DNA from 4 places in the Citrobacter rodentium NBRC 105723 genome. Region 4 is predicted to be linked to each of the others. Evidence: predicted binding sites of a transcription regulator. Region 4 holds the regulator's gene; each other region holds the start of a gene.
What was found. The regulator Fur, encoded in region 4, represses iron uptake genes when iron is present. The targets are predictions, from matches to a motif close to ATAATAATGAGAACNACTATCAA.
Positions count from the first base shown of each region.

Region 1: the regulator Fur is predicted to act here: its motif matches at 630-652, upstream of K7R23_RS23565 (TonB-dependent siderophore receptor).
Region 2: the regulator Fur is predicted to act here: its motif matches at 876-898, upstream of K7R23_RS17345 (TonB-dependent siderophore receptor).
Region 3: the regulator Fur is predicted to act here: its motif matches at 1,161-1,183, upstream of exbB (tol-pal system-associated acyl-CoA thioesterase).

Region 1 covers NZ_CP082833.1:4,941,984-4,944,187, forward strand. The annotation lists partial or broken gene fes (enterochelin esterase) at 1-572, opposite strand, end outside; gene K7R23_RS23565 (TonB-dependent siderophore receptor) at 816-2,204, shown strand, end outside.
Region 2 covers NZ_CP082833.1:3,652,126-3,654,329, forward strand. The annotation lists gene ycgR (flagellar brake protein YcgR) at 1-351, opposite strand, end outside; gene K7R23_RS17340 (GlsB/YeaQ/YmgE family stress response membrane protein) at 554-808, shown strand; gene K7R23_RS17345 (TonB-dependent siderophore receptor) at 928-2,204, shown strand, end outside.
Region 3 covers NZ_CP082833.1:1,853,099-1,855,302, forward strand. The annotation lists gene metC (cystathionine beta-lyase) at 1-995, opposite strand, end outside; gene exbB (tol-pal system-associated acyl-CoA thioesterase) at 1,245-1,979, shown strand; gene exbD (TonB system transport protein ExbD) at 1,986-2,204, shown strand, end outside.
Region 4 covers NZ_CP082833.1:4,837,418-4,839,621, reverse strand. The annotation lists gene tcuR (tricarballylate utilization LysR family transcriptional regulator TcuR) at 1-798, opposite strand, end outside; gene fur (ferric iron uptake transcriptional regulator) at 924-1,370, opposite strand; partial or broken gene K7R23_RS26020 (fur leader peptide) at 1,363-1,448, opposite strand; gene fldA (flavodoxin FldA) at 1,652-2,182, opposite strand.

The sequences.
Region 1 (2,204 bases), 100 kb from region 4:
GTGCTGGTAAAGACCCATACCCGACGCGTATTGCCCAGCCGTCGACTGCGCCATTGCAGTAAAACGGGAGCGGAGAGCGGCGGCTGCGGATCGTCCCACCCCGGTTGCGCAGGCGCCTGCGGCATCTCCAGCGCCGACACCGCATGGCCCCGCCCGCCCCGCCAGCTCAGCGGATTTAGCGGATCGGCAATTGCCAGCGGCAGCAGCTGTCGCCAGCCTTCACGCAACGCCGCGCGGTCAGGCGTCACGCCCGGCTTAAGGTCGGCAAAAATGTCATCGCGATCGGAGGGAATAAAACAGTAGCTGCCGCGCCAGTTGCCGCTCAGGCGGGTGCACCACTGCCAGACGTCGGTGCCGGTGATGCGCTGCATCGTCTGAGGCAGCACGTTTTGATGATGATCGGTGACGCCGGTGATATAGACCCAGACGCGCCGTACTGGTGAACGGTTTTCATCGCCCTGCGGATCGCGCCACCAGAAGGTCACCTGGTAATCACCGTCGGCTTCCTGCCGCCATTCAGGGCCGTTTTTTGACTGCCACCAGGATTCGCTGCCTACCGTTAACGCCGTCACCTTCTTAACCCCATGTTTATTGCGCAGTTTTTCAATAACCGGTGAAATATAGTGATAATACTATTGATAACTATTTTCATTTGCAATAGCGTATTGTCGCGCTGTGGGAAGCGCGAACACGTTTTAACCAACCGTACTGCGTGCTTTTTCTGGAACAGAAAGTTTTCGCAGAGGCGGCGATATCGGGCCAGATGCCCATTTCCGGCAGCTGGGACACGTGGCTAAAGAAAAGCAGGATAAACAATGAACAAGAAGATTCATTCCCTGGCCATACTGGTCAACTTAGGGGTTTATGGGATAGCGCTGCCTGCTGTGGCAGAAGAAACAACCGACTCACATGACGATACCATCGTGGTGACCGCCGCTCAGCAGAACCTGCAGGCGCCGGGCGTGTCGACCATCACCGCCGATGAAATTCGTAAAAATCCACCCGCCCGCGACGTGGCGGAAATTATCCGCACCATGCCGGGGGTCAACCTGACCGGTAACTCCACCAGCGGCCAGCGCGGCAACAACCGGCAAATCGACATTCGCGGCATGGGGCCGGAGAACACCCTGATTCTGATCGACGGCAAGCCCGTCACCAGCCGCAACTCCGTGCGTCTCGGCTGGCGCGGCGAGCGCGATACCCGCGGCGATACCGCGTGGGTGCCGCCGGAGATGATCGAGCGTATTGAGGTGCTGCGCGGTCCTGCCGCGGCACGTTACGGTAACGGCGCTGCGGGCGGCGTAGTGAATATCATCACCAAAAAAGGCGGCGATGAATGGCACGGCTCGTGGAACACCTACTTCAACGCGCCGGAACATAAAGAAGAAGGCGCGACCAAACGCACTAACTTCAGCCTGAACGGTCCGCTGGGTGGCGATTTCAGTTTCCGTCTGTACGGCAACCTCGATAAAACGCAGGCCGATGCGCGCAATATCAACCAGGGACATCAGTCCGAACGTACCGGCAGCTATGCGGACACCCTGCCCGCCGGGCGCGAAGGGGTAATCAATAAAGATATCAACGGCGTGGTGCGCTGGGATTTCGCGCCGATGCAGTCCCTCGAACTGGAAGCGGGCTACAGCCGCCAGGGCAACCTGTACGCCGGGGATACGCAGAACACCAACACCAACCAACTGGTGAAAGATAACTACGGTAAAGAAACCAATCGCCTCTACCGTCAGAACTACTCCTTGACCTGGAACGGCGGCTGGGATAACGGCGTGACCACCAGCAACTGGGTGCAGTACGAGCACACCCGCAACTCGCGCACCCCGGAAGGGCTGGCGGGCGGTACTGAAGGGATCTTCGACCCGAAAGCCTCGCAGAAGTATGTCGATGCCGATCTGAATGACGTCACGCTGCACAGTGAAGTGAGCGTGCCGCTGGATCTGCTGGTTAACCAGAACCTGACGCTGGGCACCGAATGGACCCAGCAGCGGATGAAGGACATGCTCTCCACCTCACAGACCTTTATGGGCGGCGATATTCCTGGCTATGACAGCTCTGACCGTAGCCCCTATTCGAAAGCGGAGATCTTCTCGCTGTTTGCCGAGAACAACATGGAGCTGACCGACAGCACCATGCTGACCCCGGGTCTGCGTTTCGATCATCACAGCATTGTCGGTAATAACTGGAGCCCGTCG
Region 2 (2,204 bases), 1.2 Mb from region 4:
AAAATACTCCCGTCGCTGAACGAACCACAGCGCAGACGGCAGCGGCGTAATAAACGCAGGCAACTGCTGATAGTCGTCGCGCTGCAACTGCTCAACGGTAAACTCCACTTTTGCGCCCTGGGTTTCAGCGGTAATGGTTATCTGCCGCGCCTGCTGTACGGCGCGGTTATCCTGCTGCTGGCTGCCGAAATCCATCACCAGTCTTTCAGCGGAGACGGCGAGGATTTTGCTGATAAATTGTCCGCCGGACCAGGCAAGGCGTAACGGCACCTGCTCGCGGTGTAAATCACGAAGCACGCCGAGGACGGCAAGCGGATGTTGTTTCAGGAACTGCTGATGATAATGGCTCACGCGGAATAACTCCCGGATGTCTGACGGACTATCGGCTGGTTATCGGCATCCGGCGGCGGAACTTAAGGTAAACAGTGATTTTTTCACCGCGTTTGCGAATTAAGGCGGGCGCAGGCAGCACAGATCAACGACTTGCCTATACTTAGCTTACAGGCGCAAGAAGGCGTTGCGTGTGGATTTTCACTGATACGAGGGCCTGAACATGGGAATCATTGCCTGGATCATTTTCGGTCTGATTGCCGGTATTATCGCCAAACTGCTGATGCCGGGTCGTGACGGCGGGGGGTTTATACTGACCTGTATTCTCGGCATCGTTGGCGCAGTGGTGGGGGGATGGCTGGCGACCATGTTTGGTATTGGCGGCAGCATCAGCGGTTTTAACCTGCACAGTTTTCTGGTCGCGGTGGTCGGCGCGATTGTGGTGCTGGGGGTTTTCCGCCTGCTGCGGCGCGATTAACAAAGCGGCTCCTGCGGGGGCCGTTTCTTTATCTTTCACTGGCCGTTCGTGCCATCTTGCTTTGTTAATAAAAATGAGAATAATTAGCGTTCCTATTGCATAATATAATTATTCTCATCATGATAACACCTTCACGCTTGCAGGTTTGCGCACTCTCCGGCTGTATCTCTCTGGCGCTGGCGGCTCCGTCGTATGCGGCCGAGGCTGACGAATCGACCATTGTGGTTTCGGCGACCGGGCAGGAGAGCCTGCTGCCAGCCTGGACCAACAGCGCGACGAAATCCGCCGTGCCCGAAAGCAAAACGCCGCAGGTGATAAATACCATTGGTAACAAGGAAATCGCCCTGCGTCATGCTGGTTCATTAAACGAGATCCTGCGCTATGCGCCAGGCGTGGCAACGGAAATGCGCGGCAATACCTCGTATATGAGCGAGTATAAAATTCGCGGCTTCTCTGTCGATCAGGAGTATTACAACGGCTTACAGTTGCCCTATAACGTCACTGGCAACACTAAAGCGCGCATCGACCCGCTACTGGTGGAGAGCGTGGATATTCTTAAAGGCCCCGCGTCGGTGCTGTATGGCAACGGTTCGCCGGGCGGTCTGGTGAATATTCAGGGCAAAAAGCCGCAGGCGGAGCAAAGAACGGAGATCGGTTTTAATACCGGTACGCGCAATCTGCAGGAGGGCTATCTGGACTCAACGGGAAAAATCAGCGACAGCGACTGGAATTATCGGCTGCTGGGGAAGGCGACGGCAGGGGACGATCAGCCGCACACCACCCGCTACGAGGATTATCTGCTGGCACCGTCCGTCAGCTGGCAGCCGGACGGCAAAACTCGCCTGACGCTGGATGCGCTGGCGCAAAACACGCCGTCCCTGACGCCGTCAAATCCGCTGCCCATCGCCTGGCTGCGTTCCGGCTACGCTGGCCGCCGTGATTACGCCGGTGATAAGTGGAGCGGATTCAGCCAGCGTCAGTGGATGGTGGGCTACCATTTCGAACATGCGTTTGACAGCGGCTGGGCATTCAGCCAGCAGGCGCGTTATTTCGATGTGGACAGCCATCAGCGCAGCGTTTATTCCACCGGCAACGGCGCTAATCCGAACTGGATGCTGGACCGCTTTGCCTACACCACCGATGAAGATCTGAAGAGCGTCAACGTCGACAACCAGCTCAGTAAAACGCTGCGGTTCGGCGAGTGGCAGCATCATCTGCTGGCCGGCTTCGACTGGCAGAAGCTCGACAGCCACTTTTATTATCGTTACGCCAGCGTCACGCCGGGCATCAATATGCGCGACCCCGATTATCATCAGATTCATACGGATGATCTGGGGCTGTATACCGCGCAAAAGAACCGTCTTTCTTATCAGCAGAATGGCTACTATTTGCAGGA
Region 3 (2,204 bases), 2.4 Mb from region 4:
CCCATGTGGTCCAGCAGGGCGGAGAGTTCGGCATCGGTAAGCTTTTTATTGAGCACAAACGAGAACAGACCGCTGCTGCCAGTAAAGTCGCGCTTCCAGAATTCATGGCCTTTGCTGCCGGGGAGCGCCGGATGGTTCACTCGCGCAACCTGCGGATGCGCGGCCAGCCATTCGGCAATCTTCAGGCTGCTCTCGTGGTGCTGGCGCAGGCGCACCCCCAGCGTTCGCAGCCCGCGACTGCTCATATAAGCGGTATCGGCATCCACCATTTGCCCCATCAGATAGGCGTTTTCCCGCAGTTGATCCCAGCAGCGGGCATTGGAAACCGCAGTGCCGATCATCGCGTCAGAGTGGCCGACCAGGTATTTGGTCGCCGCCTGAATGGAGATATCAATCCCGAAGTCGAGTGCCTTAAACAGTACGCCCGCCGCCCAGGTGTTATCGATCATAATGATGGCTTCCGGCGCGACGCGCCTTACCGCGGCGACGATTGCCGGTACGTCATGCACTTCCATCGTAATGGAGCCGGGCGACTCAAGGAACACCACTCTGGTGTTGGGCTGGATATGCTTAACAATATCCGCGCCGACCAGCGGGTCGAACCAACTGGTGGTGACGCCGAGTTTGCCGAGAATCTTGCTACAGAAATCCTGGCTTGGTTCGTAGGCGGTGTTGGTCATCAGCACGTGATCGCCCTGTTCCACAAAGGCCAGAATGGTATTGGCGACCGCCGCCGCACCGCAGGGAAACAGCGCGCAGCCGGCGCCGCCTTCCAGTTCGCACATCGCTTGCTGAAGCGAGAAGTGGGTTAGCGTGCCGCGGCGACCGTAAAAAAGCTCGCCCTTCGCGCGGTTGCGGGTGGCGTGCTTTTTGGCTTCCACCGTTTCAAAGACCAGCGATGAGGCGCGCTGTATAACGCTATTTACCGAGCCGAGCGTATACTTTTTGCTGCGTCCCGCAGTGATCAGTCTGGTATCCAGTTGTTTGTCTGCCATGTGGGTTTTCCTGTTTTTATACGTCTGGATGTCTAAACTACCATGAATGGTAAAAACCGCACCCCATCGGACGGCATTAAGCACAATATTTTCCCAAATGTGCCCCTCATGAGGTTTTACTGCGTAAGCGCAAAGAAAAGAAACCGAAGGTGCGGCACTATGTAAATAGTAATGAGAACGACTATCAATTCGACGTCGTTTTGATATTATTATGCTCAGATTTTGTGATTTGCGTCCTGGAGATACACAGTGGGTAATAATTTGATGCAGACGGATCTCTCCGTCTGGGGTATGTATCAGCACGCTGACATCGTAGTGAAGTGCGTGATGATTGGTCTGATTCTGGCGTCAGTGGTCACCTGGGCTATCTTCTTCAGTAAAAGCGTCGACTTCTTCTCGCAGAGGCGTCGCCTCAAGCGCGAACAGCAGCAGCTGGCTGAAGCCCGCTCACTGGATCAGGCAAGCGACATCGCCGCCAGCTTTGGCGCGAAAAGCCTGAACACGCAGTTGCTTAATGAAGCGCAGAACGAACTTGAACTCTCCGCAGGCAGCGAAGACAACGAAGGAATCAAAGAGCGCACCGGTTTTCGTCTGGAGCGTCGCGTGGCGGCAGCCGGGCGGCAGATGGGGCGCGGAAATGGCTACCTCGCCACTATCGGGGCGATCTCGCCGTTTGTCGGTCTGTTCGGTACGGTGTGGGGCATCATGAACAGCTTTATCGGCATCGCGCAAACGCAAACCACTAACCTCGCCGTGGTTGCGCCGGGGATCGCTGAAGCGCTGCTGGCGACCGCTATTGGCCTGGTGGCGGCGATTCCTGCCGTGGTTATTTACAACATCTTCGCCCGTCAGATCGGCGGCCTGAAAGCGACGCTGAGCGATATCGCCGCGCAGGTGCTGCTGCTGCAAAGTCGTGACCTGGATCTGGATGCGAGCGCTTCCGCGCATCCGGTACGTACCGCGCAGAAATTACGTGTAGGATAATGTTTCATGGCAATGCGTCTTAACGAAAATCTGGACGATAACGGTGAAATGCATGAAATCAACGTGACGCCGTTTATCGACGTCATGCTGGTGCTGCTGATCATCTTTATGGTGGCCGCGCCGCTGGCGACGGTGGATGTGAAGGTCAACCTGCCGGCCTCCTCCAGCACCCCGCAGCCGCGTCCGGAAAAGCCGGTTTATCTCTCCGTGAAAGCCGATAACAGT
Region 4 (2,204 bases):
ATTGGGACGACTGAGTACCGGATTGTCGACGCCGATCACTCTCAGCGCATCCCTGTCAAGGTGTGATACCGCCGCGCCGGGCTGTAGCGTCGCGCCAAGTCCTTCGCGTACCGCCCGCATTAACAGCGCCAGTCCGTCTATTTCAGCCGCAATTTCAATGTGCAGGCCGTGCTCCTGCGCGATGGCCTCCAGTCTGCCGCGCAGCCCGTGCCCGAGGCTTGGCATAATCAGCGGGACAGAGGAGAGCTGCACCGGGGTGATGCGCTCGTCGGGAAGATTCGCCAGCAGGTCATGCGCGCCGATCAGAAACAGCCGCTCTTCCAGCACCGGCCTGGCGCTCCAGCGCAGGATTTTCTCTTTCTGGAAAACAACCGCTAAATCCAGTTGACGGGTATTGATCATCCGCTCCAGATTACCGGAAAGGCTTTCCACTACATGCAGGCGGACGTCGGGGTAGCTTTCCCGCATCGCATGGATAAACGGCATACCCAGCACCGAGGCGGTACTTGGCGCCATACCGACGCTGACGTGTCCGGAGAGGCGCGCCTCGCGCGCGGCGAGGACGGCATCGTCGGCGTGGCGTAGCGCCAGCTGCGCCTGGGAGTAAAAGGCCAGCCCGGCATTGGTCGGCGTGACGCCCCGTGAGGTGCGTTGCAGCAGGCGGATGGCGAGTTCATTCTCCAGCCGCGTCATCTGCTGGCTCAGCGCGGAGACGCCAATATCAAGGTCGAGCGCCGCGTTGCCCATGCTGCCGGTTTCCACAATGCGCACGAAATAACGCAGCTGACGAAGTTCCATTTCGAGACTCCGGATAAGAAGAGGAGGAGGAGATTTTTACATTAAAGCAACAAGGCGGTGGAGGGAAGGGGGCTGAAGCCATAAAAAAAGCCAACCGACAGGCTGGCTTTTCATCGCGAGGTAAATTATTTCGCGTCGTGCGCGTGGTCGTCTTCGCGGCAGTCGCCTTCGGCGCAGTGGCCGTACAGATAGAGGCTATGGTTCGTCAGGCGGATACCATGTTTCGCCGCAATCTCACGCTGGCGCGCTTCGATAGAGTCGTCGCTGAATTCAATCACTTTGCCGCAGTCAAGGCAGATAAGGTGATCGTGATGATGCTGCTGGGTCAGCTCAAAAACGGATTTGCCGCCTTCAAAATTGTGGCGGGTGACGATACCGGCGTCATCGAACTGGTTCAGTACGCGATACACGGTCGCCAGGCCAATTTCTTCACCCATGTCGATCAGTCGTTTGTATAAATCTTCCGCACTGACGTGATGGTTATCCGGTTCCTGAAGAACTTCCAGAATTTTTAAACGAGGAAGCGTTACTTTCAGGCCAGCCTTCTTTAATGCGGTATTGTTGTCAGTCATGCGGAATCTGTCCTGTTGCTAAACGATTCACTTCATACAAGAAGTGACAGAAATTGCACTCGAGATAATGCCTCTCATTATAGGACCGCCATCCTTAAATGAAAACTGCAAGCCTCGGGCAAATGTTAATAAAAAACGTGGTATTGCCTGGAAATGAGAGCGCCACCTAATAACTCCCGCACATTGTACAGGGATGGGCAAGAAAGTTACAAATTTGTAGCAATTATTTTGATTGCTTTTATCTATTGATGCGGCGCAAACTGAGCTGCGCCGCGTTTTCATCAGGCGTTGATGATGTCGTCGAGGTGCAGTTCGTCAGAGATCTGCTTAACCCATTTTTCCACGCGCTCAGCGGTCAGTTCCGGCTGACGGTCTTCGTCGATAGCCAGGCCAACAAAGTGATCGTCATCGGCCAGCCCTTTTGACGCTTCAAAATGATAGCCGGCGGTTGGCCAGTGGCCGACGATGGTCGCGCCGCGCGGTTCAATAATATCGCGGATGGTGCCTAATGCGTCGCAGAAGTATTCCGCGTAATCTTCCTGGTCGCCGCAGCCGAACAGCGCCACCAGCTTGCCGTTGAAATCAATCTCTTCCAGGGTCGGGAAAAAGTCGTCCCAGTCGCACTGCGCTTCGCCGTAGTACCAGGTCGGGATGCCGAGCAGGAGAATGTCATAGCCTTCGAGATCTTCTTTGCTGCTTTTTGCAATGTCGTGCACATCGGCAACATCTTTACCAAGCTGTTTTTGAATCATTTTTGCGATATTTTCGGTATTCCCGGTGTCGCTGCCGAAAAAAATGCCAGTGATTGCCATGAGTAAAGTAACCTCTTGAAAC